DNA from 2 places in the Apibacter sp. B3935 genome. Region 1 is predicted to be linked to the other one. Evidence: riboswitches for the same ligand, from Rfam matches in the RefSeq annotation. Region 1 holds a riboswitch; the other holds the start of a gene.
The links. A riboswitch is a leader RNA that binds a small molecule or an ion and turns the genes downstream of it on or off. The one in region 1 is predicted to bind S-adenosylmethionine.
Positions count from the first base shown of each region.

Region 2: another riboswitch for S-adenosylmethionine. It lies ahead of GFV00_RS09270 (TonB-dependent siderophore receptor); the one in region 1 lies ahead of GFV00_RS02465 (PLP-dependent aspartate aminotransferase family protein).

Region 1 covers NZ_WINL01000001.1:579,324-583,763, forward strand. Annotated here, with positions in the region: gene leuS (leucine--tRNA ligase) at 1-24, shown strand, start outside; gene GFV00_RS02455 (SDR family NAD(P)-dependent oxidoreductase) at 94-861, opposite strand; gene GFV00_RS02460 (MerR family transcriptional regulator) at 983-1,291, shown strand; SAM riboswitch class I at 1,612-1,709, shown strand; gene GFV00_RS02465 (PLP-dependent aspartate aminotransferase family protein) at 1,874-3,010, shown strand; gene GFV00_RS02470 (homoserine dehydrogenase) at 3,039-4,220, shown strand; gene bshA (N-acetyl-alpha-D-glucosaminyl L-malate synthase BshA) at 4,251-4,440, opposite strand, start outside.
Region 2 covers NZ_WINL01000005.1:50,009-54,448, reverse strand. Annotated here, with positions in the region: gene GFV00_RS09270 (TonB-dependent siderophore receptor) at 1-1,991, opposite strand, end outside; SAM riboswitch class I at 2,098-2,196, opposite strand; gene GFV00_RS09265 (MFS transporter) at 2,273-3,421, opposite strand; gene GFV00_RS09260 (ATP-dependent Clp protease ATP-binding subunit) at 3,537-4,440, opposite strand, start outside.

The DNA.
Region 1 (4,440 bases):
CGAATTGTCAATATTGTACTATAAATAGACTTGAAAAAACCAATCCGTTTTGGGATTGGTTTTTTTATATTTCTTTATGCTATCTTTTATTAACTAATTAGTTGTTAACCCGCCATCAACTGATAAGATCGTTCCGGTAATCCATTGGGCTTGATCGGATGCCAGGAAAACAGCAGCCGCCCCAATATCTTCTACCGTTCCAATACTACCCATCGGATATATAGATTTAATCATTGTATGAAAATTTGTTTTCCCTTCTTCGCTTAGCTGTTCTAAATTATATCGTAGAAGCGGCGTATCGATACTTCCCGGAGCAATAGCATTAACCCGAATTCCATCTTTTCCTGCCTCAAAAGCCAATGATTTAGTAAATGAATCTATACCGCCCTTAGTCATGGAGTAAGCAGTAGATTCTCTTCCCGGTAACATTCTGTGTGAAAAATAAGATGAAATATTAATTATATTTCCTTTGGATTTTTTCAAAGATTGATACAAATTTTGAGTCAGTATATAAGGTGCTTTCATATTAAGATTAATGTGTTTATCTAATAAATCTTCAGATGTTTCTTCAAAAGGATTAAAACGACCGATTCCTGCATTATTAATTAACACATCAACTGTCTTTACTTTTTCTAAAATTAGTTTACCAACTGAAAATAATTTTTCAATTTCCGTTAAATCCGCAGAAATCAGAGAAACAGTTACGTGATACGACGAAAATTCTTCTTTGATTTTGTTTAATTTTTGAGGATCTCTGGCAATTAGAACAAGATTTGCTCTTTGTTGAGCGAAAGCACGAGCAATGCCCAAGCCTATTCCTTCTGTAGCGCCGGTTATAATAACATTTTTGTCTATGAGCATAATATTTAAATTTTAATTATAGTTTATTGTTAAATATTTACATTTTATGCAAATTATTTACAATTACAAATTTAACTTTTATTATGTATATTTACTTCAAATAATGTAAATAATTTACAAAATGAATGAAACCAATCATTTATCTTTCGATTTTAAGTTTTTAGAGCAATTAATTGTGGGCATTGGCGAAGTTTCTCAAATAACCGGAATTCCTACCCGACAAATTAGGTATTGGGAAGATAAAGGAATTATCAAAAGTCTTACAGAACAGGAAGGAAAAAACAGAAGATACAATTATGAAAATATTAAAAAAATGATTCTAATAAAAGAATTATTGGAAGAAGGGTTTACATTAGATGCTGCGTCACAAAAATTAGACAGTCGAATGCAAATGATTGAAAATGTATTAAAAAAGCTTACCAATAAATAAAATCAGTATCTAATGAATGGGTTGTTAAAATATCATTTACATTGTATAATATTATTATTGATCTTACTATAAATCATGCCCTAGTATAAAATATTTACCATTGCAAAAAAATGTATTTTTTTAAACTTAGAATTAATTTCGACGGTTATTTAAATGCTTCTGTAGGTAAATTGATTTATATCTAGCATACTTTATATCTTATATTATAATGATTATTAAAGATACAATACCTTTATAAATATTATAATAAAATCGTTTTTTATTGGAAATTAAAAAATAAAACTTATCTTTGTAATATATTTAACGATCATTAATAAAATTACTTATCAAGAAAGGTGGAGGGAATTGGCCCTATGATACCTTAGCAACCCTCTTATATGAGTAGGTGCTGCATCCAACCGTAAAGGAAAGATAAGTCGAAACAGCTTACATACAAATACAAATAATACGAGCTTCTTTCGACCTACAAAAAGAAGCTAATTCATAATTTAGAATTTAAATTAAATGGGAATCTTGTATAAGTTGTTTTATGATGATTAATGAATTTTAAGGCATTTATTAATTAGAAAAAACAACCTAGTCATGAAATTAGAAACAAAATTAGTACATATTTCTACTCCTGATGTACTTACCGGAGCTATCTCTACTCCTATTTACCAAACCTCTTCTTATGTTCAGGAAGAACCGGATGTGAATAAAGGATTTGCTTATACAAGAACGGCTAATCCTACACGTAAAGTTGTAGAACAAGCCATTGCTGAATTAGAGGGTGGTATTGCCGGATTTGCTTTTTCATCGGGATTGGCTGCAACGGATTGTGTTTTAAAGTTATTAAAACAAGGGGATGAAATTATTGCTGTAAATGATGTTTATGGAGGTACTTATCGAATAGTTACTACAGTTTATAATAAATTTGGTGTAACCTCTAAATTTATTGATACTACTGATATTCAAAATGTCTTACAAGCAGTTTCAAATAAAACTCGCTTCATTTGGCTGGAAACCCCTACAAATCCTACTTTAAAAATATCCGACATTGAAGAAATCGCTAAAATTTCCAAGCAAGTGGGAGCACTATTAATTGTAGATAATACTTTTTTATCTCCTGCTTTACAACAACCGATACGTTTAGGAGCAGATATTGTTGTACACAGTGGAACTAAATATCTTTCAGGACATGGAGATGTTTTATCCGGATTTATAGTTGTGAAAGATCCTAAAATAGCCGAAGAATTAAAATATTTACAAAATACCTCAGGGGGCGTACTCTCGCCTTTTGATAGTTGGTTAACCTTACGCGGAATTCAAACTCTATCTCTGCGTATGGAAAAACATTCACAAAATGCTCAAAAAATTGCTGAATTTTTAACTACACATTTCAAAGTAGATAAAGTATATTATCCCGGATTAAAAAATCATCCCAATCATCATATTGCGGCCAAACAACAAAAAGGGTTTGGCGGAATGGTATCTTTTAGTTTAAAAGACGATACTTTAGAAACGGCAAAAGATTTTTTAACACGTACCAAAATTTTTCTTTTAGCTGAAAATTTAGGCGATGTTAGGAGTTTGGGTAGCCATCCTGCCACCATGACCCATAAATCAACCCCTCTTGAAGTTCGTAAAGAAACAGGAATTCAAGATTCTTTAATTCGTTTATCGGTAGGAATTGAAAATGTAGATGACCTGATTAATGATATCAAACAAGCTTTAGATTAACGGTTAATTTTATAAATTGAATAATTAAATGATAAGAAATAAACTTAAATTAGGAATTTTTGGGTTTGGATGTGTGGGAACGGGATTGTATAAAGTGTTAGAAGAAGCCGAAAGTGTAGATGCAAATATTAAAAAAATATGTATTAAACATCCCGATAAACCGAGATCAATCGATAAAAAGTATTTTACTACCGATAAATACGAGTTATTATCGGACCCTGAAATTGAAGTTATTGTCGAATTAATAGATGACGCTGATGCTGCTTTTGATATTGTTTCAGAGGCCATGAAAAACGGAAAAGCTGTAGTTTCGGCAAATAAAAAGATGATTGCCGAACATTTACCTGAACTTCTAAAGTTGGAAAAAGAATACCAAGTTCCCCTACTCTATGAAGCCTCTGTTTGTGCCAGTATTCCCATTATCAGAAATTTAGAAGAATATTATGACAATGATTTGTTAACATCGGTTTCGGGAATTTTTAATGGTTCTACCAATTTCATTTTAACCAAAATGATCCATGAAAAACTTTCTTATCCTGTGGTTTTAAAAGAAGCTCAAGACAAAGGATTCGCAGAATCAGATCCTACCTTAGATGTTGAGGGAATTGATCCTAAATATAAATTGTGTATTATTCTTTTTCATGCTTTTGGACTTATTACTAAGCCGGAATCTATATTTAATTTTGGAATATCAAGAATTAGTGATTTCGACTTGGAATTTGCTCGTCAAAGAAATTTAACAATCAAGTTAATAGCAAGATGCAATAAAAATAATAATGAAATTACGGGTTTTTGTGCTCCTACTTTTATAGAAAAAGAAAATACATTAGCTCATGTAAATTATGAATATAATGGAGTGGTTTTAGAAAGTGCTTTTTCTGAAAAGCAACTGATGATTGGTAAAGGTGCCGGAGATAAACCCACCGGATCTGCCGTACTTTCTGATATTTCAGCTTTAACATATGATTACAGATATGAAAACAAAAAATATATTCATCTAAATAAACAATTACAATTAGTAGATACTAAAATTTATAAAGTTTATGTGAGATATCACGACCAATTTTCCGGTTTTGATGATTTTGAGTCCATCGAAGAACAATACAGCAGCCTTTCAGGTAATTATTTTATAGGTTTCATCTGTTTACATAAATTAGCGAATTCTTCATGGATTAAAGACCCGAATATAAATGTTATTTTTTTCAGCTGATTGGGTTGATAAGTATGTAAATTTAACTATTTAGTTATGATTGCACAATGCTCGGTCATACAATTCTTTATATATAGGAATTATCTTAGAATTATCAAAAAGTAAAGCTTGGTCTTTCGCTTGTTTTTTGAAAAGTGAAAGCATTTTTTCATCTTTCAGCAGCCTAATGGCATTCTTTGCCATGGAAGGAACGTCACCAACAGGTGATACAAATCCTGAA
Region 2 (4,440 bases), on a different contig from region 1:
AGATTTCCCTTTCCTAAACCAACTTTATATGTGGCCACTATATCAATACCTTTCGTTTCCGTATCCACAGCATTAGTAAAAAATCGTGCTCCTTCCACTCCATAAGATTCTACTTTTGCATTAACAAATTCACTCGTGAGTACAATACGATCTTTAACTTTGATATAGTAAGCATCAGCCGTTACATATATTTTTTTAGAAGGTTTAAATGTTAAACCGGCACTCGCATTTATAGATTTTTCTTCTTTAAGTTTATCAATACCTAAAGCTTTTGCCAAAGGACTGTCATTTCTAAATATACCTTTAGAAACAACTCCTGATCCCGACGATGAGATACTGGAAAAAGAATTATTGAAATATTGCTGTTGCAGAGAAGGGGCTCTGAATCCATTACTGAAAGCTCCCCTTACAGCAAATCCGTTTACATATTCATAACGCACCGCCAACTTTCCTATCCAAGAATTACCAAAATCGGAATAATGCTCATATCTTCCTGCCAAATCACCGGAAAATTTTCCTTTTTTAAATGCTACATCCGCATAACCGGAGGCATTATTTCTGTCCTCCTTTAACGCATTTTCAGAAGAAAATCCTATAAAACCTTGTGCTCCCCCCTCTCCCAGTATATCGGTGGGAAGAGTAGATGCTGTTGCCGGATTACCAAATTTATCGTAACGCATCCATGAGCCTTCTTCTCCGGCCTTTATTCTATACTGTTCGTATTTAAATTCTCCTCCGAAGGCAATAGAAAGAAGTGTATTTATTTTTTTAGAAATATCCAGATTGATAGTATTTTGCATAAACTCATGTCCCCCGGCTTTAAATTCCGTTGGAGAATGTATACCCAACGAAGCATTGTTTGTATGCGTAGCCTTATAATTAAAGAGGTTTTCTCCAAAGGTATTACTTATATCTACCATCCAATTATTATGCATATATCTTATTCCCGTAGAGTTAGAAATATCATAAATAGTGGATTTTAATAAAGGTTGAAATCCTATCGGATAAAGTTCTTTAACTACATTAGTTTTTTCACTGGGAAGTCTTCGGAATTCAGCTCCTTCTCCTTGTCTTAAACTTGCTCCGCCGAATGAATAGAACTCATACTTTTCGGATAATGGATAAATGGAATTTATAAAAAACTGTTGATTTTTAATTTGAGCATCTCCTGCCCTGAAACGGAAGTCTTTTTGGGTTAAACCCATTTCTGCCATAATTTTTTCATCGTTTATTCTGGCCTGATCGGGATCCGGTGCAAAATCATAGGCAAAATTATCACCAAACTTGTCCAGATTATTATCATATGAACGATTGGTTTTATTTCTTTGGCTGACTACAAAAGAAAGATTGATACTTCCTCCTTTATCTCCTAATTTAGCACCGTAATTTCCGCTAAAATTGTAAGTTTCCCCGTCATTTCTATTGGTTAATCCATAGGTGATGGATGCCGAGCCGCCCTCATTCTTTTTTAAAATAATATTAATTACACCGGCAATGGCATCCGAACCGTATTGAGCTGCAGCACCATCTCTCAAAACCTCTATTTTTTCTATTGCTGAAACGGGTATGGCACTTAAATCTGTACCCACAGATCCGTTACCTACCGTATTTTGATAGTTGACTAATGAGGTAGTATGCCGTCTTTTTCCATTCACTAATACCAGAACCTGATCGGGACCCATACCTCTCAAGGTAGCCGGATCAATATGTTCCGTTCCATCGGAAGAAGATTGGCGAACTGAATTGAATGAAGGTACTAAATAATTTAATAAGTCGTTAACGGTTAACTGAGGAGATGCCTTTTCTATTTTCCTGACATCTATTACGTCTATGGCAACGGGAGAATTTACTTTGGTTCGTTCTGAACTTCTGCCACCGACTACAACAATCTCTTCAAGATCAAGGGAATCTACGGCCCGTTTTTCTTGAGCATCCACATAATTGGTAAATTCTAAAATTAAACTTACCATTAACAAAGAAACTTTTTTCATTATCTTTCTTACAGTTAGTAAATTATATTTATTAAAACTGTATCAAGAAAAACCGGAAAGGAAAAAAGAAATTATTCACAACTCAACACACTCACAACTCGCGAATCACTCATCTTTCCCCTCAGGGCTGGAATTAGCACCAAGCCTAAGCAGGCCGGTTGCCAAGGTTTCACAGGGCCAGTCCCTCCACCTTTCTTGATAAGTGATGTAAATATACCATAATTTTCATAATAAAATAATTTTATATTATATTATTTTACCTCTAAGATAAAGAAATAAATTTACTTTATCTTAAAAAATCTTACCAAGAAAATTATTCCTATTCCAAACAAGGAAATGAAAGTAAAAGATATTTGTAATGAAAATTTTTCAGCTAAAAAACCAATGCAAGGAGGGCCTAGAAAAAAACCGATAAAACCAATGCTGGTAATAACTGTAAGCGCTTGTTCGGGCGAAGCTGTTTTTGAATTTCCCGCTAAGGTATATACTAAGGGTACGACTGCAGATATTCCCAGTCCAACAATAACGAACGAAAGAAGTGTAGTTAGTAATGTTGGAAATAGAACAGCACAGATCATACCTATAAAAATTAAAGATCCGCTGATGATCAACGTAACTTTTGAACCGAATTTTCGAACTACAAAATCAGAAATGAATCGTCCGCAAGCCATGGCTGCCATATAGGCAGTCAATCCATATCCGATATATTTTTTATCGGCTTTCACTATATTCCTCATATATTCATTGGACCAATCGGTCATCGTTCCTTCAGAAACCATAGCAAAAAAAGCAAGAAATCCCAATACAATAAGATTTTTATCAACTCTGATAAATTTTGATTTTTTCGGTAATTCCATTGGTTCTTCTTTGGCTTCATCCGGCAACAAGTATCTGAATAACCAAAGGGAAACCAGAATTCCTATGGAAGAATATAAAATAAAATGCTCTGAGGGTGGAATATTTTTAGCAATCATTACTGCTCCTAACCAAGAAGCAAAAAAACCTCCAATGCTCCAAGTACCGTGCATGGAGCCTATTATTTGGCCTTTATAGGATTTTGACACATTAACAGCTTGTGTATTTATAGCTATATTGGTTAAATTACCTATGGCCCCGTAGGCTATTAAATTGAGTTTCAATTGCCATAATTCACCGCAAAATCCAATCCCGATTAAAAATATAAAGTAAAGAATGATAAATGTAAGAGTTGATTTTTTGCTTCCCAGCTTTTTTATTAAATTACCCGCAAAAGGTAACGTAATAAGTGTTCCGATGGATAAAAATAGTAAAACCAATCCCCAATTGGAATCGGAAACATTCATCGATAATTTAATCGTTGGAATTCGTGAAGCCCAAGTCGCGGAACTGCCTCCAAAGAAAAAAAATAAAAGGGTTACGGCCATTCTGGGCAAATGTTTTTTGTATATCATTGTTAATTCTCTCGGATTTTTTATGGATTGTATCTATTTATTAACTACTCCGGTATTTATAAAATAAAAAAAACCTGCTTGATTCAATCAAACAGGCTCTTCATTAATTATCTTTTTAATCTTTTGTCGGGGATTCTTTTTCCACCTCCCGTATTTTAATTTCCGTACTGTCTTTTTCTTTATTTAATCCAATATAGAGATGGTCTCCGTCATGTATCGATGAATTAATAATTTCTTCAGCGATCACATCTTCCACATATTTCTGGATCGCTCGTTTAAGCTGACGTGCACCGAAATTTTTGTCCCATCCTTTTTCAATGATGAATTCTTTAGCTTCCGGAGATAATTCTACTTCATATCCAATTTTAGCAATCCTATCGTACACATTTTTCAATTCTAAATCTATAATTTTAGATATATCTTCCTTTTCCAAATTATTAAAGATGATAACATCATCGATCCTATTAAGGAATTCAGGCGCAAAAGTTCTCTTTAAAGCGTTTTCTAAAGTAGATTTTGCTCTTATATCGGAAGATGATTTTTTGGCAGAAGTTCCAAATCCAACACCGTCACCGAATTCTTTGAGTTCACGAGTTCCGATATTGGAAGTTAAAATGATTATTGTATTTCTAAAATCTATTTTTCTTCCCAAACTATCCGTAACATGTCCGTCATCTAAAATTTGCAAAAGGATATTAAATACATCCGGATGTGCTTTTTCAATTTCGTCTAAGAGGATTACAGCATAAGGTTTTCTTCTTACGGATTCTGTCAATTGCCCTCCTTCTTCATATCCTACATATCCCGGAGGAGCTCCAACTAATCTAGATACGGCAAATTTTTCCATATATTCACTCATATCTATTCTAATGAGAGCATCATCTGAATCAAATAATTCTCTGGCAATAACTTTTGCTAATTGAGTTTTTCCAACTCCGGTTGCTCCTAAGAATATAAATGTACCTATAGGCCTGTTAGGATCTTTTAATCCGGCACGGTTTCTCTGAATGGCTTTTACT